One region of the Bradyrhizobium tunisiense genome, then DNA from elsewhere that is predicted to be linked to it. Evidence: predicted binding sites of a transcription regulator. Region 1 holds the regulator's gene; each other region holds the start of a gene.
What was found. The regulator LexA, encoded in region 1, represses DNA repair genes until DNA is damaged. The targets are predictions, from matches to a motif close to TGTTCNNNNTGTGTTCNG.
Positions count from the first base shown of each region.

Region 2: a site for LexA is predicted at 4,351-4,368, ahead of uvrA (excinuclease ABC subunit UvrA). Genes of this name have one in related genera too.
Region 3: a site for LexA is predicted at 3,533-3,550, ahead of ACFDR6_RS03625 (DNA recombination protein RmuC). Genes of this name have one in related genera too.
Region 4: a site for LexA is predicted at 2,762-2,779, ahead of recA (recombinase RecA). Genes of this name have one in related genera too.

Region 1 is NZ_JBHLEV010000006.1:305,794-311,594, forward strand. It holds gene ACFDR6_RS26085 (ComEC/Rec2 family competence protein) at 1-1,760, shown strand, start outside; gene ACFDR6_RS26090 (GAF domain-containing protein) at 1,772-2,710, opposite strand; gene ACFDR6_RS26095 (hypothetical protein) at 2,919-3,353, opposite strand; gene lexA (transcriptional repressor LexA) at 3,745-4,446, opposite strand; gene ACFDR6_RS26105 (molybdopterin molybdotransferase MoeA) at 4,623-5,801, opposite strand, start outside.
Region 2 is NZ_JBHLEV010000002.1:1,164,446-1,170,246, reverse strand. It holds gene ACFDR6_RS13030 (HAD family hydrolase) at 1-245, opposite strand, end outside; gene ACFDR6_RS13025 (DinB family protein) at 264-827, opposite strand; gene ACFDR6_RS13020 (barstar family protein) at 876-1,262, opposite strand; gene uvrA (excinuclease ABC subunit UvrA) at 1,270-4,254, opposite strand; gene ACFDR6_RS13010 (outer membrane protein) at 4,527-5,279, opposite strand; gene ACFDR6_RS13005 (hypothetical protein) at 5,352-5,498, shown strand; gene ACFDR6_RS13000 (outer membrane protein) at 5,502-5,801, opposite strand, start outside.
Region 3 is NZ_JBHLEV010000001.1:757,954-763,754, reverse strand. It holds gene recR (recombination mediator RecR) at 1-277, shown strand, start outside; gene ACFDR6_RS03635 (hypothetical protein) at 308-745, shown strand; gene ACFDR6_RS03630 (AmpG family muropeptide MFS transporter) at 846-2,207, opposite strand; gene ACFDR6_RS03625 (DNA recombination protein RmuC) at 2,302-3,501, opposite strand; gene def (peptide deformylase) at 3,672-4,196, shown strand; gene fmt (methionyl-tRNA formyltransferase) at 4,335-5,270, shown strand; gene truA (tRNA pseudouridine(38-40) synthase TruA) at 5,270-5,801, shown strand, end outside.
Region 4 is NZ_JBHLEV010000010.1:62,929-68,729, forward strand. It holds gene ACFDR6_RS31000 (DUF6894 family protein) at 1-54, opposite strand, end outside; gene ACFDR6_RS31005 (hypothetical protein) at 188-373, opposite strand; gene ACFDR6_RS31010 (DUF2798 domain-containing protein) at 627-884, shown strand; gene ACFDR6_RS31015 (hypothetical protein) at 1,491-1,658, opposite strand; gene recA (recombinase RecA) at 2,853-3,941, shown strand; gene ACFDR6_RS31025 (hypothetical protein) at 4,044-5,045, shown strand; gene gcvP (aminomethyl-transferring glycine dehydrogenase) at 5,170-5,801, opposite strand, start outside.

The DNA of each region.
Region 1 (5,801 bases):
AACGCGTCCGCCTCTCCGTGCGCAAGGGCACGGCGCCCGAGGTCGGCAGCTTCGTGCAGCTCAAGGCGCGGCTGATGCCGCCGCTCGCGCCGGTCCGCCCCGGCAGCTACGATTTTTCACGCGACATGTTCTTCCAGGGTATCGGCGCCTCCGGCTTCGTGATGGGCGCGATCACGGCTTCTGTCCCGCCGGATGCCGGTGGCCTGCGGCTGCGCTATGCCGCTTTCATGCAGGGCCTGCGCGATGCCATCGACGCCCGCATCCGCTCAACGCTCGAGGGCGACAACCGCGCGATCGCGACGGCGCTGCTCACCGGACGGCGTGATGCGATTTCCGCGCCCGTGAACGATGCGATGTTCATCTCGGGACTCGGACACGTTCTTTCGATCTCGGGCTATCACATGGCGGTGGTCGCGGGCGTCGTCTTCTTCGCGGTGCGCGCGTTGCTGGCCCTGATCCCGGGCCTCGCAGTCGGCTTCGCCATCAAGAAATGGTCGGCCGCAGCCGCCCTGGTGGCGGCCGCGTTCTATCTTCTGCTGTCGGGTGCGGAGGTCGCGACGCAACGCTCGTTCTTCATGACCGCCGTGGTGCTGATCGCGGTGATGGTCGATCGCCGCGCCATTACCTTCCGCACCCTGGCCGTGGCGGCGCTGATCGTGCTTGCGGTTGCGCCCGAGGCGCTGGTGCATCCCAGTTTTCAGATGTCCTTCGCCGCGACGCTCGGGCTGGTGGCACTGGTGCAGATCGGCATGCCGAACCTGCTTGCCTCGCCTGATCATTCGGCGACGGCGCGCGTCGCGCTGTGGGGCGGCCGCGAGATCGCGATGCTGTTCCTGGCCTCGCTGATCGCAGGGCTTGCGACCACGCCCTATGCCGCCTTCCACTTCCATCGCGTCACGCCCTACGGCGTGCTCGCCAATCTCGGTGCGATGCCGGTCGTCTCCGCGCTGGTGATGCCGGCAGGCCTGTTGGGATTGCTCGCGGCGCCCTTCGGGCTCGACGGCATGTTCTGGTGGCTGATGGGGATTGGCATCGACTGGATGGTTGCGGTCTCGCGCTGGGTGGCGGCCTTGCCGGGCGCGGTCGGCCGCATTCCAGCCTTTGGCATCGCGCCACTGATTGCAGCAAGCCTCGGCATCATCGTGATGGGTCTGCTGCGCACGCCCCTGCGCTGGTGCGGTGCCGTGGTGCTGCTGGCCTCCATCGCCTGGGGCCTGTCGGTGCGGCAGCCCGATATCCTGATTGCAGGGGATGGCGCGAGCGTCGCGGTACGCGGCGGGGACGGGCGGTTGCACCTGATCAGGACGGGCAAGGACAATTTCCTGCTGAAGGAGTGGCTGGCGGCCGACGCTGATCCGCGCGATGCCGGCAGCAGCGCGCTGGCCGAAGGCGTGTCGTGCGACGAGTCCGGCTGCGTGACGCCGCTCGCCGACGGGCGGCTGGTCGCGCTGGCCTCGCGCATCGACGCGCTGGCGGACGATTGCAGCCGGGCTGCACTGGTGGTGGCGTCGCGGCCCGCGCCGCCCGATTGCGCGGCAATGGTGGTCGATCGGCAGCGGCTCGCTCGCCAGGGTGCGCTGGCCCTGACGCAGCGTGGCGAGGGTTTTTCCGTGCAGGCGGTGAGGGCGAGAGGCACGAACCGCCCGTGGTTGCCCGCCGGTGCCGGCGAAGGTGATTTCGATGGCAGCCTTGCGCCGAAGGTGGCGCTCCGCAACCGGGACGCTACGCCGTCGGAGGCTGACTTGCAGGCCGACGATTGATTGCGATTGATTTACAGATACCAGGCCAGCACGGCTTCCAGCCTTGCGTTGTCGATGACCGGCAGGGCCACCATCCGGCTCAGCCCGGCTACGCGGGCCTCGGAGCCGGCGATCGAGCTGTCATGGGTGAGATCGTCGTCGAGCGCCGGCATGCCGGTGGCCCATGCGCCGCCGATGCTGCCTTCGCCCCTGCCGATGGATCTACCCGCGTAGAGCGCGGCAAGGTCGGTCTGCGCGCTGCAATCGCCGGCGCGAAAGACCAGCACTGAGCGGGCCTCGTTCGGGACCCAGATCTCGAAGCGTCGCGCAATCGGGGTTGCCTGCGCGGAGAGCAATGTCAGAACCCACGTCTCGGTGCCGGTTCGGTAGGGCACGCCGACCCCCAAATTGATCCCGATCTTGGCCGCGTCCTCCCAGCGCAGGAAGCTCTTGGCGTCGTGCAGGTCCTTGATGATCAGCGGCAGACCCGCCTTCCAGGTGCGTCCGGGCAGGCCGAAGCCGCGCGGAAACCTGGTGTGGCGGGAGTTGAATTCGAACATGTCCGCCATGCCGTAATAGCCGTCGACGAGCGCCATCTCGTGGGAGCGATCGGGATCGTTGTGCCAGAGTTCGATCGCGCCGACATGCGCCTCGTCGTCCCCGCAGAACAGCACCATCACGGCTTGCAGGAATTCGCCCGCGAACACCGGCACCGCCACGCCGCAGGTGAGGCCGGCCGCGACGGCCTGCTCGGTCCGTTTGAAATAGGAGTTGGCGAAGGTCGTGAGGATGACGGGATGGCCAGAGGCCCAGGCCTTGCCGGGAAGTCCCTCGTCATATCCGAAGTGCAGGTCCTCGCTCACGGACTTGAACGCGGACAGCCCTTCGCCGTAGAGGCCGCCGCCGAATTCCAGACGCCTGCGCGTCCGGTCGGGCACCCAGAGTTCAACGACGCGAATGAAGGTCTTCATCGAGCGTGTCCGCCGCCTCAAACCACGACAGCATCGGTCATTTGGCTGCGGAGCGGACGTTCAAAATTCAGGCAGGACGGCTCAAACTTCGTGCGGCGCCGGGCGGGCCGATCGATGTTCGTGAAAACACGAACCATGCCATCTCGCCGGCGTCTGCCGGCGATGGCACTTCAATCCTGGCGGCATCCAGTTGTCAGTCGAGGTGGCGTCAGCCGATCGGCAGGCGCGTGACCGGCGACCGGCTGTCGTCGATGATCTGCGGCTTGTGCTCGCGCTCGCCGACGGGCTGGGTCACCGGCAATTGCAACACGGTGGCACGCTGGCCTTCGACGAGTTGTGTCACCAGCACGTATTTACCGTCAGGGAATTCGATCGCGTCGTGGTGGCGATCGGGAATGTGCGGATCGATCTTGCCGAACTTGCCGACGCGCGAATTGACGGTGCGCGTCCAGATCCAGCGATTGTCGTAGCGGACGTTGTCGGCGAAGGCGAGCTCCGTCCCGGGCAGCAGACAGACGGCCACGGTCGGATCGGCGGCAGAAGCAAAGCCACGCGTCGAGGTGCCGCGGAACGTTGTCGACACGATCGTCTCGCCGACTTCGGCGGGGCGCGATGCAACGGCATGCAGGCTGTAGTCACACATCGGGTGCTCCTCATTCGAAGATAGCAACCCGCGCCTCCCTCGGAGGCGCAAGCCTCTATCAGAGTGGAAGCACGCAACGCTCTGCTTGGTTGTAGGCAAATCTGCGGCTGGTCTGCGGGACGCGATCAAATTATCTTTTCGAATCCGACAGGAACAAAGCTCACATCAATGCATTCGGCGAGGACCAACGTCAGCGGCGCGCGGGCGCCGATGCGTCATGTCTGCTCGAGGACTCGAGACCGCGAAGCAATGGGGGCCTGTGGCGACACGCCGAGGCGTCGCCTCTGAAGAGGGGCCGGACAATCTGCGCAAGACCAGAAGATTGCCCAGCAGGAGCGGATCAGATCCGCTCCAGTCGGAATCATGGGTATCGAATGACCGCCGAGGGCTCTCAGTACTTCCGGTAAAGCCCGATCAGCTTGCCCTGAATCTTGACGCGGTTCGGCGGCAGGATGCGCACCTCATAGGCGGCATTGGCGGGCTCGAGTGCGATCGAGGCGCCGCGGCGGCGGAAGCGCTTGAGCGTGGCCTCCTCGTCGTCGATCAGCGCCACCACGATGTCGCCGGTATCGGCGCTCTCGTTGCGCTGGATCAGCGCCATGTCGCCGTCGAGGATACCTGCCTCGACCATGGAATCGCCGCGCACTTCGAGCGCGTAATGCTCGCCGGAGCCGAGCATGTCGGGCGGCACGCTGATGGTGTGGCTGCGGGTCTGCAACGCCTCGATCGGCGTGCCGGCCGCGATGCGGCCCATCACGGGCACTGCGACGGGCCGCTCGCCCTCGTCAACGGGCGGGCTGGAGCTCGCGCGCACCTTGCCGAGATTGCCCTCGATGACGCTCGGCGTGAAGCCGCGCCGGTTGCCGGCCGCAGCCTGAAGCTCCGGCAGCTTGATGACTTCGATGGCCCGAGCGCGGTTGGGCAGGCGGCGGATGAAGCCACGCTCCTCGAGCGCGGTGATCAGGCGGTGGATGCCCGACTTCGAGCGCAGGTCGAGCGCATCCTTCATCTCGTCGAAGGACGGCGGCACGCCGCTTTCCTTCAAACGTTCACTGATGAACCGCAGAAGCTCGTATTGTTTGCGCGTTAACATCTCGACCTAAGTCCCCCGGTTGATGTCGTTCGATTCCGAGACGATGAATTCAGCGATAAGCCGCTACATGCTCGAAACAAATCATGAACGGACACTATATGTTCGATACATGTTCCGCAACTGCTTAATTTACCGTGAACAGGGGCGAGTTCGCGGAATGCGTGTGGCCGCGCAGTTCAGACGGGGAGGCGCAGCACCTCGCAAGGGCTGCCCGCCTCGGCCTTCGGCGCGAACGGCGGGCGCACGAGAAGTACCTGTGCTGCAGCAAGATTCGCAAGCAGAGAGGAGTCCTGATGGCTGACGGGAACGGCAACGAGCGCGCCGTCGTCGCGCAGCTCCAGGCGCGCGCGCAGATACTCCTCACGCTGGTCGTTGGCGCCGAGATCGCGGCCCAGCACGGCCCGCTCGCGGCGATGATGAATCACCGAACGGCCCGACAGCGCGCGAATCAACGGCACCATGAACAGGAAGGCGCACACATAGGAGGACACCGGATTGCCGGGCAGGCCGATCACGCGCATCGCGCCGAGCCGTCCGTGCATCATCGGCTTGCCGGGCCGAATCGCGATCTTCCAGAACGCCATCGAGATGCCTTCGTCCCGGAGCGCTTGCTGGACCAGATCGTGGTCGCCGACAGATGCGCCGCCCGTCGTGACCAGGATGTCGGTACCGGCCTCGCGGGCGCGCCGGATGCCGGCGGAGGTGGCTGCAAGCGTGTCTGCGGCAACACCGAGGTCGATGGTCTCGGCGCCCTCGCTGCGGGCGAGCGCGTGCAGGGCGTAGCCATTGGAATAGACGATCTGGCCGTGCCCGGGCGTTGAGCCCGGCATCACCAGTTCGTCGCCGGTGGCGAGGATCGCGACCTTCGGACGGCGGCAGACGGCGAGGTGGGGGTAATTCATGGCGGCGGCGAGCGCGAGATCGCGCTCCGTCAGCCGGGTTCCCTTGCGCAAGAGGACGTCGCCTTCACGGAAGTCGACGCCTGCCGGGCGGATGTGCCGTCCGGCGATCGCGGCTTGCTTGATCGTGACGCAGCTGTCGTCCGCGACGGTGTCCTCCTGGATCACGACGGCGTCGGCGCCGTCGGGAATGACGCCGCCGGTGAAGATCCGTACGGCTTCGCCGGCGCCGACCGTTCTTGCGAAAGGACGGCCCGCCGCGACCTCGCCGATGACCGTCAGCCGGGAATCGATCGTTGCCGCATCGGCGGCGCGGACGGCATAGCCGTCCATCGCCGACATCGCCTGCGGCGGCTGCGTGCGCCGCGCCGCGACGTCGCGCGCGAGCACGCGATGGTAGGCATCGTCGAGCGGAGCCATCTGTTCAGCCAGCGGCTCCGCACCCGCCAGTACCGC
Region 2 (5,801 bases), on a different contig from region 1:
ATCTCGGAAGCAGCTTCCGCCTTTAGCCGCCGCGCATGCCGCGCGATCGCCGGCAGCTTCCACAGGGGCACTTCGAGGCGGGCGAGGATCTCGCGCGTCGAGGCATGCCTGAGCTCTTCGATGTCCTCGTCCGTCACGCGGCGAAAGCCGAAGCGATCGGCCACATCGTTGATGGTGCGCAGGAACCAAGGGAAGCTGTCGGCGAGGGTGCCGTCGAGGTCGAAGATGGCGAGGGTGTAGGGCATGGAGAGGAGATTAAACCGCTAGGCTTTCCACACCGTCGCCTCGGTCCATCCGAGATCGGAGAACTCTGCGGCCCTGAGCGGCGCCTCTCCTTCGGCGAAGAATTCGTCGAGTTGGGGCGGCGCGACGCTGGTTTCGGACAGCATGGCATGCGCCTGCCCGCGATGATGGATCTGATGCTGAAACAGGTGCATCAACAGCCGGTCGCAACGTTCGATCTGGACGCTCGTGTCTCTATTGATCCGGACATGGCCATCGAGAAGCTCGGGCGTGAGCGCGTCGCAGATGGCGAGCAGGCGTCTGTCCATCGCGGCCTGGGCAGCCTTCAGCTCAGAAACCGAGGGGTGGGGCACCTCGTTCACCCAGGCCTGTGGCCCGAGCCAGCCGCCCTCGAGCGCATCAATGTAGAAGAGATCAATGACGTAGATGTGGTTCAGCGTGCGCTGGAGGCTCGGGAAGAAGCCGGTGCGGTGGGCTTCGAACTCGGGCTGAGACAGCGCGGCGCAGGCGGTGAGCAGCCGATGGTTCGCCCAGGCATTGTTGTGGGCAAAGGCGCCGTAGGTCTGAATGAGGCCGGCCGACATCTAGGTTTTCCTCCGAGATCAGCGCCAATCCGCCTGCACGTCTTTAACCTACGAGCTTTCGCTGGATCGAAGTAGCCACAAGACCTGGTCACGATATTGGGCGGGAAACACGATCGAAAGTGGATGTTGTTCCGATTTCGACATCTTGCGGGTGGCGCTGTTCAGTATGGTAACGTAGACAATTGCGTTCCGCACATCGTCAACGAGCGGCAGGTCGTCGTGCTTTACGAGTACCAGCCCGGTTGGCAGCCAGGATAGATCACAGATGCATTCCTCGAGCGCATCCCAATTTCCTCCAAAATAATTCGGAAATCTGAGCTGTGTCGCGATTGTGACTAGAAGCGCCGTCTTGTGCGTGATGTTCCGAGGGACGTTGGCACGTATGGTAGCGTCTGGAGATGCGCCATCATCTCCAAATTCAAAACCGTACGGCATCGCGTCGTCACTCCGCTGCCTCGCTCGTGCTCCTTCGCTTCGGCTTCCGCGCCTTCTTCAGCACCGGCTCCAGGAATTTGCCCGTGTAGCTCCGCGGCGCCTTGGCGATGTCCTCGGGCGGGCCCCAGGCAACGATCTCGCCGCCGCCGTCGCCGCCTTCGGGGCCGAGGTCGATGACCCAGTCGGCGGTCTTGATGACTTCGAGATTGTGCTCGATGACGACGACCGTGTTGCCCTGCGCGACCAGCTCGTGCAGCACCTCGAGCAGCTTCTTGACGTCGTGGAAGTGCAGGCCGGTGGTCGGCTCGTCCAGGATGTAGAGGGTGCGGCCGGTGGCGCGCTTCGATAATTCCTTCGCGAGCTTGACGCGCTGGGCTTCGCCGCCCGAGAGCGTGGTGGCCTGCTGGCCGACGTGGATGTAGTCGAGGCCGACGCGGTGGAGCGTCTGGAACGTCTCGCGGACGCGCGGCACGGCCTTGAAGAACTCGGCGGCCTCCTCGACGGTCATGTCGAGCACGTCGGCGATGCTCTTGCCCTTGAACAGCACCTCCAGCGTCTCGCGGTTGTAGCGCTTGCCCTTGCAGACGTCGCAGGTCACGTAGACGTCGGGAAGGAAATGCATCTCGATCTTGATGACGCCGTCGCCCTGGCAGGCCTCGCAGCGGCCGCCCTTAACGTTGAAGGAGAAGCGGCCGGGCTCGTAGCCGCGCGCTTTCGCCTCGGGCAGGCCGGCGAACCATTCGCGGATCGGCGTGAAGGCGCCGGTGTAGGTCGCCGGGTTCGAGCGCGGGGTGCGGCCGATCGGCGACTGGTCAATGTCGATGATCTTGTCGATGTGCTCGAGGCCCTCGATGCGGTCGTGCGGGGCAGCGCCTTCGCTGGCATTGTTCAGCTTGCGGGCGATGGCGCGGTAGAGCGTGTCGAGGAGGAGCGTCGACTTGCCGCCGCCGGAGACGCCGGTGACCGCCGTGAACAGGCCCAGCGGAATTTCGGCCGTGACGTTCTTGAGGTTATTGCCGCGCGCGTTCACCACCTTGATGGTGCGGCGATGGTTCGGCGGGCGCCGCTCCGGCACCTCGACCTCGAGCTCGCCGGTCAGGTACTTGCCGGTCAGCGATTTCGGGTTGCGCATGATCTCGGCGGGCGTGCCTTCGGCGATGATATTGCCGCCATGCATGCCGGCGCCGGGGCCGATGTCGAGCACGTGGTCGGCCAGGAGGATGGCGTCCTCGTCATGCTCGACCACGATCACGGTGTTGCCGAGGTCGCGCAGCCGCTTGAGGGTATCGAGCAGGCGGGCATTGTCGCGCTGGTGCAGACCGATCGAGGGCTCGTCCAGCACGTAGAGCACGCCTGTGAGTCCGGAGCCGATCTGCGAGGCCAGGCGAATGCGCTGGCTCTCGCCGCCGGACAAGGTACCGGAGGAGCGGGACAGCGTCAGGTAATTGAGGCCGACGTCGAGCAGGAAGGTGAGGCGCTCACGGATCTCTTTCAGGATACGTCCGGCAATCTCGTTCTGCTGCGCGTTGAGCGCAGCGGGCACGGTCTCGAACCATTCGCCGGCCTTCCTGACCGAGAGCTCCGAGATCTCGCCGATATGCTTGCCGCCGATCTTGACGCAGAGCGCCTCGGGCTTGAGCCGGAAGCCCTTGCAGCCTTCGCAGGGCACGTCGTGGAAATACTTTGCCAGCTCCTCGCGCGCCCACTCGCTTTCGGTTTCGCGGTAGCGGCGGTTGATGTTGGTGATGACGCCCTCGAACGGCTTCTTGGTGTCGTAGGAACGCACCCCGTCCTCGTAGGAGAACTTGATCTCGTCCTCGCCGGAGCCATGGAGGATGGCGTTCTGCGTCTTCTTAGGCAGGTCCTTCCACTTGGTGATCAGCGTGAATTTGTAGTGCTTGCCGAGCGCCGTCAGCGTCTGCACGTAATAGGGCGAGGACGATTTGGCCCACGGCGCGATCGCGCCCTTGCCGATGGCGAGCTCCTTGTCGGGGATGACGAGGTCCTCGTCGACATGCTGCTCGACGCCGAGGCCGCCGCAGGCGGGGCAGGCGCCGTAGGGGTTGTTGAACGAGAACAGGCGCGGCTCGACCTCGGGGATGGTGAAGCCGGAGACCGGGCAGGCGAACTTTTCCGAGAACAGCATGCGCTCGGGTCCGCTCTTGTCGTGGATTTTTGCGGTTTTCTTCTTTTCCTTTTCCTCCGCAGGCGCAGCGCCCGCCGGCGCGTCGGCGAATTCGACGACGGCGAGGCCCTCGGCGAGCTTCAGCGCGGTCTCGAAGCTCTCGGCAAGGCGCTGGCCGATGTCGGCGCGCACCACGATGCGGTCGACCACGACGTCGATGTCGTGCGGGAACTTCTTGTCCAGCGCCGGGGCTTCCGCGAGCTCATGAAAGGTGCCGTCGATCTTGACGCGCTGAAAGCCCTTCTTGAGCCATTCGGCGAGCTCCTTGCGGTACTCACCCTTGCGGCCGCGCACGACGGGCGCGAGCAGATAAAGGCGGGTGCCCTCGGGCAGCGCCAGCACGCGGTCGACCATCTGCGAGACGGTCTGGCTCTCGATCGGCAGGCCCGTGGCCGGCGAATAGGGCACGCCGACGCGCGCCCAGAGCAGACGCATGTAGTCGTAGATCTCGGTGACGGTGCCGACGGTGGAGCGCGGGTTCTTCGAGGTCGTCTTCTGCTCGATCGAGATCGCCGGCGACAGGCCGTCGATCTGGTCGACGTCGGGCTTCTGCATCATCTCCAGGAACTGGCGCGCATAGGCCGACAGCGATTCGACGTAGCGGCGCTGGCCTTCGGCGTAGATCGTGTCGAAGGCGAGCGAGGATTTTCCGGAGCCCGACAGGCCCGTGAACACCACCAGCTTGTCGCGGGGAATCTCGACGTCGATGTTCTTGAGGTTGTGCTCGCGCGCGCCGCGGATCGTAATTGCGCGCAGGTGTGCCCCCGCGTTCTGCTGTTGGCGCTTCGCCTTGATCACTTCATCCATCCGAGTTGCCCTCAAGGAATCCCATGGGTGCGCGACCGCGCCAGCAAAAGAGGCGCGCTTCGCCCGGAACCGGGATCGGCGCCGATGGGGTTGTCAGCGAACGTAGGAAGAACGCGCTCGGATTTCCAGAGGGAGTTGCGAATCGTCAACGGATTGTTGGGGCGCTGGCGGCATCTGGCAGCAGCGGGGCTGGGGAACGTACACCCGCCGAAACAAAAAGGCCGGCGCGAGGCCGGCCTTTCGTGACGAGGTGACGTCGGTCGATCGGGATTTCAGTACCGGGCGACGACGGGACCGCCGAAGGTGTAGTTGAGGCGGACGGTGCCCATGTCGACGTCCTGCTTGATACGGTCGGTACGGTCGTTGACGCCGAGGACCGTGAACCCGACATTGCGGCCGCCCATGAACAGATGGTTGTATTCGACGGCAACAGACCAGTTCGGGGCGAAACCGAATTCGATGCCGGTGCCGACTGCGCCACCCCAGCGCGTCTCGCTCGCGCTGTCGAAGACGACGCCGCCCAGAAGACCATCGTATTTGGCATGGGTAACCGCGGCGCCGCCCTTCACGTACCAGAGCACGTTGTTCCAGGCATAGCCGACCTGGCCGGTGAAAAGGCCGATCGCATCGATTCGGGTCTGATTGACGATCGGCGCGAAGGCGAGGGGAGCGCTCGCGTTCGATCCCTTGAGATTGGCCCAGTCGCCTTGAGCTTCGAGGCCGAAGACCCAGTTGGTCGACTGCCAGCGATAGCCGACCTGACCACCGACGACGCCGCCGGTGGCGTTGTGACAGCCTTCGGAGACAACCGGAATTGCCGCGCCGAGGACAGCGTTGAGATCCCAGCAGTTGCGGCTCGAGGCGCCACCGCCGTTGACGCCGATGTAGAAACCGCTCCAGTTGTACATCGCGACCGGCGCGACCGGAGCCTTGGTGTAGGGGCGGGCCGCCAGATCGGCCGCTGAGGCCGGCGCCAACGCGCTGAGTGCAAACAAACCGGCCGAAGCCAGCAAAAGCTTCTTCATATCGATTCCCCAGTTTCGTTTCGTTCTTGCCTTCCGAAAAGCGGAAGACAGCGGCCCCCTATGATCCGACCGATGCCATTGCTTTACACCATTGAAGCCGAAGGTTGTGTCACCGGCGCGCCACATCTCGCCAAAAACGCCAGCACGAAGCGGGTTGCCGCGCACAAACAAAAAGGCCGGCACAAGGCCGGCCTTTCGCAACGCGAAGCGTTGGAGTGAAGCTTAGTACTTCGCAACCACCGGGGCGCCGAAGTGATAGTTCACGCCGACCTGCACGGTGTGGAAGTCGAGCGTGCCGGTGGGCAGGGTGCCCGAGAAGTAGGTCTCGCCGCCGAGGCTGCGGTAGAGGTACTCGCCCTTGACGGTCCAGTTCGGAGCGAAGTACGCCTCGACGCCCGCACCGACGGTCCAGCCGGAGTGGAACTTGCTGTCGGAGATGGTCACGCCGAGAGCGCTGGCGCTCAGCTTGTTGTCGATCCAGGCGTAACCACCCGTGCCGTAGAACAGGACGTTGTTGACGGC
Region 3 (5,801 bases), on a different contig from region 1:
GGGCGCGACATTGTCGCCGCTCGATGGCGTCGGCCCGCAGGATCTGACCATCGACGCGCTGGTCGCGCGCGCCCATGATTCGCAGGTGCACGAAATCATCCTGGCGCTGAATGCGACGGTCGACGGCCAGACCACGGCGCACTACATCACCGACCTGCTTCAGGATGCCAATGTGAAGGTGACGCGGCTCGCCCATGGGGTTCCGGTCGGCGGCGAGCTTGATTATCTCGATGAAGGTACGCTATCCGCAGCGATGCGGCAGCGGACCCTGTTCTAGCCATCCCAGAGATCTCACGGAACGGACGACATGACGAAACTTTTCGCCACACGATTGGCTTTGGTCGCGACGATGGCGATGCTGGTGAGCCCGGCCATCTCCGCGCAGCAGGGCGACGAGGCGGCGCCGCCGTCCAAGCCCGGCAAGCCGATCAATGCCGGCGACGTCCTGTCGGGCGAGTTGAACGCGATGAAAGTTCGCGACGTCAAGAAGGCCGGCAAGCGGATCGCGATGTACCAGATCACCTCCGAGCCGCGCCGCCTGCCTGCGCCGAACGGGCTGTGCAATCTCGAGACCGGGCCGGAGACCTTCCAACTGGTCACCTCCAGCGACGCGCAGGCCACGCAGTTGAAATCCTTCGTCGGCAAGGAAATCTCGGTCAAGGTCGACGAGATCGCCTGCGCCAGCGATCCCGGCCAGATGAGCGAAGCCGTGATCACGAAATGGAGCCTGATCAAGAAGCAGTAGGAGGCGGATGAGCTGCCGTAGGGTGGGCAAAGGCGCAACGCGCCATGCCCACGATTCGGACGTGGTGGGCACGCTTCGCTTTGCCCACCCTACGAAATCGTCACACCCTCACCGGCCCCAGCGCCTCGAAATGCCCGCGCTTCTGCAACCAGGCCAGCAGCACCAGACTCGGGATCGCGACGAGGACGGAGATCGCGAAGAACATTGGCCAGCCCGTCGCTTTCGCCAGATAGCCTGCGCCCGACGACAGGTAGGTGCGTCCCACGGCGGCGAGCGCCGTCAGCAGCGCATATTGAGTCGCGGTGTGCAGCGGATTCTGGCACAGCGCCGAGAGATAGGCGACGAAGATCACGGTGCCGATGGCGTTGCAGAAATTATCGGACGTGATTGCGAGGGTCAGCGCCCATTCATTGACGCCGACCAGCGCCAGCCACGAAAACGACAGGTTGGACATCGCCTGCACGATGCCGCCGATCCACAGGCTCAGCGCCAGCGGATAGCGCCGGGCCACATAGCCGCCGGCGAATCCGCCGGCGAGAGTGGCGATAATCCCGACGCCCTTGACGATGACCGCATAGTCGTTCCGGGTAAAACCGATGTCGATCACGAACGGCACGGTCATGTTTCCGGAAAACGCGTCGGTGAATTTGAACAGCACGACGAAGGCAAGCGCGGCCCACGCTTCTTTTCGCTGCAGGAATTCCGAGAATGCGCCGAGCGCGGCATGGAGCACCCGCGTCAGGGCATCGTCTGCCTGCGTGGCGGCCTCGGCGCGCAGGGACTGGGGCGGCTCCGTGGCGGCGAGCGCGGTCATCGTGCCGATCAGCACCAGAGCCGCCATCACCACATAGCCCCACATCCAGGCGGCGCCGCGAGGGACGATCGCCTCGAAGCCCGTGACGATGAACAAGGCGCCCGCTGTCGATATCAGCATGCCGATGCGATAGGCCGCGACATAGGCGGCCATACCGGCCGCCTGCTCGCTCTCGGGCAGGCTCTCGACGCGGAAGGCGTCGACGACGATGTCCTGCGTCGAGGACATGGTCGCCACCAGGAGCGCGCCGAGCGCGACGAACAGCGGCGAACGCGCAGGATCGGTCAGCGCCAACAGCAGAATCGCGCCGATCAGCAGCAGCTGCGAAAACACCAGCCACCCACGGCGACGTCCGAAGGCGCGCGTGAAGAACGGGACATGCAGCGCATCGACCAGCGGTGCCCACAGGAATTTTAGCGTGTAGGGCGTTCCGACCAGTGCAAACAGCCCGATCGTTCCGAGATCGACCCCCGCCTCCGCCATCCACACCAGCAGCGTGGAGCCCGACAGCGCCAGCGGCAGGCCGGAGGAGAAGCCGAGGAACAGCACGATCAGCACCCGCGGCTGCAGGTACACGGCAAGACTTTCGCGCCAGGAGGGCGCGGGAGCGGAAGTCGCGGCGGGAGAAGTCGCGTCTGGTGCGGTCATGCGGAGGTGTTAGCAGATTCTGGGGGCTGGTGTCGTTCTCGCCGCCACAAAGGAGCTGTCGCCGCCCGGTCAAGCCGGGCGGCGACACTGGATGTCACTCTCCCGCCTGGAGCTTCCGCGGAAACAGCTCGCCCGGGTCTGTCGCCACCAGCCGCGGTCCCTCCGGCGCGTCGCTCTTGCTGAAATCGAGCTCCTCGATTCGTCCTGCGCGCTTTTCGATCTTGTCGGCGGAGATCAGGATCTGGCGGACGTCCTCGTTCGCATCGGAAAAATGTTTCTGTAGTTTGACCACGCGGTCGCGCAGGCGGCCGAGGTCGTCTCCGAGCTTGATCACTTCGGTTTGGATCTGGTCGGCCGCATCGCGCATGCGTGCGTCCTTCATGATCTGCTGCATCACCTGGATCGCCAGCATCAGCAGTGAGGGCGACACCAGCACGACGCGGGCGCGGTAGGCCTTCTGGATCACGTCGTCGAAGCCGTCGTGGATCTCGGCGTAGACCGATTCCGACGGCACGAACATCAGCGCCATCTCCTGGGTCTCGCCGGTGACGAGATATTTTTCGGCGATGTCGCTGACATGCTTCATCACGTCGCCGCGCAGCCGCTGCGTGGCGAGGCGCTTCTCCTCGTCGGTGCGGGCGTCGTGCAGCGCGGTCATCGCCTCCAGCGGGAATTTCGCGTCGATGCAGAGTGGGCGCTGGTCGGGCAGGAACACGACGCAGTCGGGCCGCTTGCCGGTCGAGAGCGTGAACTGGAACTCGTAGGAGCCTTTCGGAAGGCCATCCTGAACGATCGCCTCCATCCGCGCCTGGCCGAAGGCGCCGCGCGACTGCTTGTTGGCGAGCACGTCGCGCAAGGTCGTCACCTGCGTCGTCAGATCGGTGAGGTTCTTGTGGGCGCTGTCGATGATGCCGAGCCGCTCATGCAGCGCCCGCAGGCTCTCCATGGTGTTGCGAGTCGAGTGTTCCATGGACTGGCCGACCCGGTGGGTCACCGAATCCAGCCGCTCGTTGACCGCCCGCGCCATTTCGGCCTGACGGCCGGCCAGCGCCTGGGTCATGGCGTCGACCCGGCCTGAGGATTCGCTCTGGGCGCGGAGCACCTCGCTGAGGCGCTCCTCGAGCTCGTCGGCCCGGATCGCGTGCGCCATGGCGAGTTCAGCGCCGCGCCGCCCGGACCGCGCGATGACGATGGCGATCGCCACCAGCAGGAGGAGCACGAGCGCACCAAAGCCGATCAGCGCGTGGATGGCGCGCACCGGCCAGTCACCGGCCAGGAAAATGATCTCGTTCATGCCGAACGTTCTATCCGATTCGCCAGGGGGCGCGAACGAATAGCGAACGGTTATGGTTGTTGGCCCGTTGATTTTTATGGTTAATGAAGCCTGAAGTTTTATGGTTAGCGGAGTGTTAACGGGTTCCGGGCCGCATTGACCGGCTGCAGGCAGCGGCTTAAATCGCGGCCATGGCCCTTAGAGAAATCATCATCCTGCCCGACAAGCAGCTGCGTCTGGTCTCCAAGCCGATCGAGAAGGTCACCTCGGAGATCCGCAAGCTTGCCGACGACATGTTCGAGACCATGTACGACGCGCCCGGCATCGGCCTGGCCGCGATCCAGGTCGCGCAGCCGCTGCGGCTGATCACCATGGACCTCGCCAAGCGCGACGAGAATGGCGAGACCAAGCCGCTTCCGCGCGTCTTCATCAACCCCGAGATCATCGCCTCGTCCGAGGAGCTGTCCACTTACGAGGAAGGCTGCCTCTCGATCCCCGAATATTACGAGGAGGTCGAGCGTCCCGCGAAGGTACGCGTGCGCTTCACCGATCTCGACGGCAAGGTGCACGAGGAGGACGCCGAAGGCCTCTACGCCACCTGCATCCAGCATGAGATCGACCATCTCAACGGCGTGCTGTTCGTCGATTATCTGTCGAAGCTCAAGCGCGACCGCGTGATCAAGAAGTTCGAGAAGGCCGCCAAGCGGGCGGAGTAGCCACGTCCTCCGCCGTCATGCCCGGCCTTGTGCCGGGCATCCACGTGCTTCGTCGCCGCGAGCAGGAGGAACGTGGAGGGCCGGGACAAGCCCGGCCATGACGGGTACCTTGCTCGTTTTCGAGGATTGTCGCGCCACATGCCCCTTCGCCTGATCTTCATGGGCACGCCCGATTTCTCCGTGCCGACGCTGCTCGAGCTGGTCGCGCATGGCCACGAGATCGTCGCCGTCTACACCCGCGCGCCGAAGCCGGGCGGGCGGCGCGGCCTGCAATTGCAGCCGACCCCGGTCGAGGAGGCCGCGCGAAAACTCGGCGTGCCGGTGCTGACGCCGAATACGTTGAAGACCGAAGAAGCGCTGGAGGAGTTCCGCGCGTTCGATGCCGATGCCGCGGTCGTCGTCGCCTACGGCATGATCCTGCCGCAGGCGCTCCTCGATGCGCCAAAGCTCGGCTGTTACAATCTGCATGCTTCGCTGTTGCCGCGCTGGCGCGGCGCGGCGCCGATCAACCGCGCGATCATGGCTGATGATGCCGAGAGCGGCGTGATGGTGATGAAGATGGATGTCGGTCTCGACACTGGCGACGTCGCAATGGCCGAGCGGCTTGCCATCACCGACGGCATGACCGCGGCCGATCTGCATGATCGCCTGTCCCGGCTTGGCGCGGACCTGATGGTGCGGGCGATGGCCGCGCTCGCCCGCGGCGGGCTCCAGCTCAAGAAGCAGAGCGAGGACGGCGTCACCTACGCCGCCAAGATCGACAAGGCGGAGGCGCGGATCGACTGGGCCAAGCCGGCACGCGCCGTGCTGCGCCACATCCACGGCCTGTCGCCATTTCCAGGTGCCTGGACCGAGCTCGCGGAGGTCAGTGAAGGCGCGCGCGTCAAAATCCTGCGCTGCGAACTGGCCAAGGGTTCGGGCGCACCGGGCGAGGTACTCGACGATCAGCTCACCATCGCCTGCGGCGAGGGCGCGATCCGCGTCATCGAGCTGCAGCGCGAAGGCAAGGCCCGGATGCAGGCTACCGACTTTTTGCGTGGGGTGCCGTTGAAGCCGCCGATGCGGCTCGTCTGATGCCCCGTTACAAGCTCACCATCGAATATGACGGCGCGCCGTTCTTCGGCTGGCAGGTGCAGGAGACGCTGCCCTCGGTGCAGGGCGCGCTGGAGGCAGCCGTGAAGGCGATGACCGGCGCGGATCTGCGTGTGCATGGCGCGGGCCGCACCGATGCCGGCGTGCATGCGCGCGGCCAGGTCGCGCATGTCGATGTCGACAAACAGTTTCCACCGGGCCGTTTTCGCGACGGGCTGAATGCGCATCTGCGCCCGCATCCGATTGGGGTGCTGGAGGCCGAGATCGTGCCCGATACTTTCGAAGCGCGCTTCTCCGCCGTGAAGCGCCACTATCGCTACCGCGTGATCAACACGCGCGCCAATCTCGCCCTCGACATCGGCCATGCCTGGCGCGTGCCGCGCCGGCTCGATGCCGATGCGATGCATGCGGCGGCACAACGTCTGCTCGGCAAGCACGATTTCACCACCTTCCGCGACACCGAATGCCAGGCCAGGTCGCCCGAGAAGACACTCGATCAGCTCGACGTGACGC
Region 4 (5,801 bases), on a different contig from region 1:
GTCGGCGCAGCCGGAATAACGGCCATTCCGGATTCGAAAGAAATAGAGTGGCATGGCGGGCACCGATAGCGCGCGTGATGGCCTCGTCCCCAGGGCCATGGGCGCGGGTAGTCCAATCCGAAACCCGCGTCAGATCAATTCCGGGCGGCTACGGATCAGGCCGCCGCAGCGATTTCATCCGGCCGGTTCAGGCGACGTTTCGGCCGATCGCTTCAGCTCCCGATCGATGCAGCTGCACGCGCCGGATCGCGAGCAGGTCGATTTTCGTCTCGGTCCTGCCGGTCTTGATCTGCTCGCCGATGCGGAACTGCCACTGCCAGATTCCGGGAATCGTTGTCTTGGCGACGGTGAACTCGATGCCCCTGTGATTCATGGTGACCCTCCACGATTCACGTCCACGATTGGAAACATGCTGGTCGTCATAATATTCCCGGACAAGCAAATTCCGTCAGGGGAACTGTCGGATCCCCGTGGTTCTCCGACCATGAACAGAGTTCCTGGGCTGCGTCCCGGTTGCGTTCGTGCACATCGAGACCCCGCCCGGCGGTTCCCGCCGGGTCCCGTGCCCTACGAGCTGCGGCATGTGCCTTGCTTGGCCTGATGGCGGCAAGCAACATGGGCCCGTCATGCTCGGCATTCCCCGCCGCTACAGTCACTTCGTCTTCGGAATCATCCAGTCCGGACTGACCTCGCTGATCGCGGCGGGAATCGCCAGCTTTCCAGCGGGCAGCGCGATGATCTTCATCGGGCACTGGATGGTGTCGTGGCTGATCGCCTGGGCCGCGATGTTGCCGATCGTGCTCATGGCGGCGCCCGCGATCCGCGCCTTCGCGCTGCGTCTGACGCGGGAGGACAGCGAACCGCGCGCCGGCAGCCAGGCATGAAAAAAAGCCCCGCCTGGGGCGTGCCGGGCGGGGCAGAGAGTTATTGGAGGCCGAGGTGCTGGGCTTGCAACACCAGAGCCGCATCATCCTAGAGGGCTCCGCTTACGGCAGCCTGACGGTGCGCCAAATTTCCCCGGGCCCGATTCCGAGGCCGCAGACTGGCCCCGCGCCCGTCCCAATTTCGACATCCGTTCGCACAACTGCAGACACACAGGTCGGCAAGATTTCAAACCGTTCGGCGCAGCCATGGGGGAAACGTGGCACGCCGGCAACGGGGTGGCATCATGGATAACGTAGAGCGGTCATTTGCCGCCGCGACAGCGGCTGGCTTCGTGGTGCTGGTGATCGGCCTCGTGCTGCTGGCGCTGCTGTAGGGCACGCGGACGGCGGCCGGGCCCCGCGACGATCGGGCGGGGCCTGCGGCCATTCTCGAAAATTGGGAAAACAACCCCATGCACAGTCGGGGGCATGGGAGTTTCGCTGATCCTTCAGTAGCTTAGCGGTAGTGTTTGGATACCGTTGCGTTCGCCCCGCGAGCCTGACGCGTCTTGCGACGGGGCGATTCTCGCCTTGCCGGAAGCGAGCGATCGCTTCTGCGGCCGGACTTTAGTGGATCTTGATGTCGTTGAGGGGGAGATGGAGCTCGCTGGCGCGCTCTTCGCGATCCCTCTTGCGAAACTCGTTTTCCTTGCGCTCGAACTTGATCAGCTCCTCATGCGCCGCCTCCAGCAGCGGATTGCGCCTGATCGTTTCGCGGTGCTTGTCTTCGGTCATGACTGAAGTCCCCAGAGTTGCGGTCTCACCCTGGAGAAGGCCGGAGACCGCGAAAAGTTCGGTGCCAGAGGATTGCGGAATTATGACGGCGCAAGGCAGCTCGCCCTTGATGCGCGTCAGCCTCGGTCCGAAAGGACGTCGCGGCTGCGCGGCTATTTCGGCGGTTGCAGTCCGGGGGATTTGACCCAGTCGTGCAGATGATTTGCCATCTCGGCTTCGCGCGCCTTCTTGAGCAGGGCGTCCCTTTCAGGGCCGGGCGGAAGCCGGGAGGGCGTCCTGCTTGACCTGTTTCACCCATGCGGAGAGCCGGTCTTGAAGGGTCAGTTGCTGCTTGAAACGTCGTCGCTTGATCATGGCACGCCCCTGTCCGCGCGAGCACGGCGGGAGCGCCATCGGCTTCTCGTCACCGGGAGCAGCCGGGGTCCGTGCGGTGATGATGGATTAGGATCCATAAAAGGAACGGCGTCTGTTCAATTGTGCGCACAGGACGCTCCGAGGTTGAAAGGCCCGGTGCCGTCCTGATTAGGACACCCGCAGAGGGGAAATGGGACACTCCTCCCATTAAGGAAAAAGTGGCAATTTCACTTGATTCTAAGGCAGGGCCGAATCTACTTTCGGTCCCGCCGGGGCTGGCATTTCAGCACGAACATTCATTGCAACCGGCAAGGGGCTACCGCACAGGTGGCCCCTTTCGATTCCGACACCCGCAGAGTGGGATTAGGGCGCAATGAGGAGGGACAATGAGGCGACCTACACGTGGTCGTTTTCATCGTCACGGCCCGTGATGACGACGTTGCGGACACAAATCAGCGGGATCGCGAAGGCAATTCAAAATGAAAGAAGCCGCCAACCGAGGCGGCCTTGCTTCACGGAAAAACGCCACCCGCCTAATCTGTGTCGCGGGCAGCGGCTTCCCAGCCCCGGGTGGGTTTGCAAAACCCCGGTGTGTTAGGAATTGCACATCCTCATCATGTGGTCTGAGCAAAATTGCTCACACTGACGATCCATATTCCCGCCCGCAACGTGTTCCGTTGGGTCCAAATTCCTTGATCCACCCAAGGGTCGGGCACAAAACGAAAGCCCAAAAGAACATATTGCGAACCTAGAACAAATAGGGTACATTGCTTTTGTCGACGAGCCGCCTCGCAACCGTTTGTCCCTCACGCGAATCCTCGCCATAAGGAGCACGACCCAATGTCCGCCACTGCCCTGCGTATCGTCGAAGGATCTTCCATGGACAAGAGTAAAGCTCTGGCCGCCGCGCTCTCTCAGATCGAGCGCCAGTTCGGCAAGGGCTCGGTGATGAAGCTCGGCAAGAACGATCGCTCGATGGATGTCGAGGCGGTCTCGTCCGGGTCCCTCGGGCTCGATATCGCGCTCGGCATCGGCGGCCTGCCCAAGGGGCGTGTCGTGGAAATCTACGGGCCGGAATCCTCAGGCAAGACGACCTTGGCGCTGCACACGGTGGCGGAAGCGCAGAAGAAGGGCGGCATCTGCGCCTTCATCGACGCCGAGCACGCGCTCGACCCGGTCTATGCCAGAAAGCTGGGCGTCAACATCGACGAACTCCTGATCTCGCAGCCTGACACCGGTGAGCAGGCGCTGGAAATCTGCGACACGCTGGTGCGCTCGGGTGCGGTCGACGTTCTGGTGGTGGATTCGGTCGCGGCCCTGGTGCCGAAAGCCGAACTCGAGGGCGAGATGGGCGATGCGCTGCCGGGCCTGCAAGCGCGGTTGATGAGCCAGGCGCTGCGCAAGCTGACGGCCTCGATCAACAAGTCCAACACCATGGTGATCTTCATCAACCAGATCCGCATGAAGATCGGTGTGATGTACGGCTCGCCCGAGACCACCACCGGCGGCAACGCGCTGAAATTCTACGCCTCCGTCCGCCTCGACATCCGCCGCATCGGCGCGATCAAGGAGCGCGACGAGGTGGTCGGCAACACCACCCGTGTCAAGGTGGTGAAGAACAAGCTGGCGCCGCCCTTCAAGCAGGTCGAGTTCGACATCATGTACGGCGAGGGCGTGTCCAAGATGGGCGAGATCCTCGATCTCGGCGTCAAGGCCGGCATCGTCGAGAAGTCAGGCGCCTGGTTCTCCTATGACAGCCAGCGCCTCGGCCAGGGCCGCGAGAACTCGAAAGCGTTCCTGAAGGCCAACCCCGACATCACCGCCAAGATCGAGACCTCGATCCGCCAGAACTCCGGCCTGATCGCCGAGCAGATCCTGGCCGGCACGCCGGAGCGCGACGCCGACGGCGAGGAGCCGGCGGACGAGTAAGTCTTAACGCGAAGGTTTTTCGCGAGGAGCGGGCGCTGAAGACGTTGAGTTGCCGACGTCGTCAGCGCCCGTTTCGTTTTGCATGAGAGGGGCCTGCCGACCATGAAGCGCGTGATCCTGACGAGTTCGTCCGGCGTCAGCCTCGCGCTCGCGGATCGTGCTGACTTGGTCATTCCCTTCATCTATCGCTTCGTTTCGGGGCCACTTCCGTCAGCTGGCCATCTCAACGGTTATCTCGCCTGGCGCGAGTCCAGGACATGGTACGATGAGATGCACTGGTCGGATTGCGTTCCCGTCCGCTATTCGCTCCTTCTCAGGCGACAGGATCGAGCTGGCGCGTTGCTCTGGGTCTGCGAGAATTACGGGGTCGATGTCATCGAACTGTGGTTCGACTCCGAACCAAACAGTCAATTGCAGCTGGTCTGGATCCTCGATTACCTGCGTTCCAAACCACCATCCGCCACTGAGAAGCTGCGGTTGCGACATGTCGATTTCGACCTGCGCGGAGCCGACCCAGCCGCGCTTCGTCTGCGCGACGTGCAGGAGTTCGATCTGGCAGAAAGCGATTTTGCGATCGCCAGCATGGCCTGGGAGGCTTACCGTGCGCCGACGCCAGAGCTTTGCGCCGGGCTGCTCGGCAGACAGCTCGGCAGTTTGCGTTTTCTGAAGCCTGCCATGGAAGACCTGCTCGCAGAGTTGCCTTCAACGACGGGACTGGGGGCGACCGAGACGCGGCTTATCGAACTCATCGCAACAGGGCACAATCGTACCGATGAACTATTTCGGCCGGGTGCTCTGGGGACGGGGATGTTCGATCGATGGGAGTTGGGCGCGCTGCTCGAAGGACTTGCATTCGGCCCTGCGCCAGCGATCGCGGGTCTGGACGCCAAGCTGGCGACACTCGATCCGGACAACGCGCGCAGTCGCAACGCCGCCTATCGCCGGAGCCGCCTGTCGCTGACCGAATTCGGCAAAGCGGTTCTGGAGGGCCGGGAGGATTTCCGCCGCCACAACCCGATTCGGCGCTGGTGGGGCGGCACGCTCCTCACCAATGAACGGCTCTGGCGTTGGGATGGGCAAAGGCGAGTGTTGGTTGCGCCTTAGGTCGGGACCGTAGGATCGTAGGGTGGGCAAAGGCGAGCAAGCGCCGTGCCCACGATCTTTCACCGCATATGGAGGTGGTGGGCACGCTTGCGCTTTGCCCACCCTACGAAACCTCCGTCGTGTCCTACTCCGCGGCTTGCGCGTAATCGCTCACCGGCGGGCAGGAGCACACGAGGTTACGGTCGCCATAGACGTTGTCGACGCGGCCCACCGGGCTCCAGTATTTATCGGTGCGCGAGCTGCCCGCGGGGAAGCAGCCCTCGGCGCGGGTGTAGGGGCGATTCCAATCGTCGTCCGCGATGTCGTGCACGGTGTGCGGGGCGTGGCGCAACGGCGAGGCTTCGATCTTGAAGCGGCCGGCTTCGACCTCGCCGATCTCTTTCCGGATCGCGATCATGGCGTCGCAAAAACGATCCAGCTCGGCCTTCGATTCCGATTCGGTCGGCTCGATCATCAGCGTGCCCGGCACCGGGAAGCTCATGGTCGGCGCGTGGAAGCCGTAATCGATCAGGCGCTTTGCGATGTCGTCCACGGTGACGCCGCTGGTCGTCTTCAACGCACGCGGGTCGACGATGCATTCATGCGCGACGCGGCCCCTGACATTCTTGTAGAGCACCGGGAAGTGCGGATCGAGGCGCGCCGCGATGTAATTGGCGTTGAGGATCGCGATCTCGGTGGCGCGCTTCAGGCCTTCGCCGCCCATCATCAGGATATAGATGTAGGAGATGGTCAGGATCGAGGCCGAGCCGAAAGGCG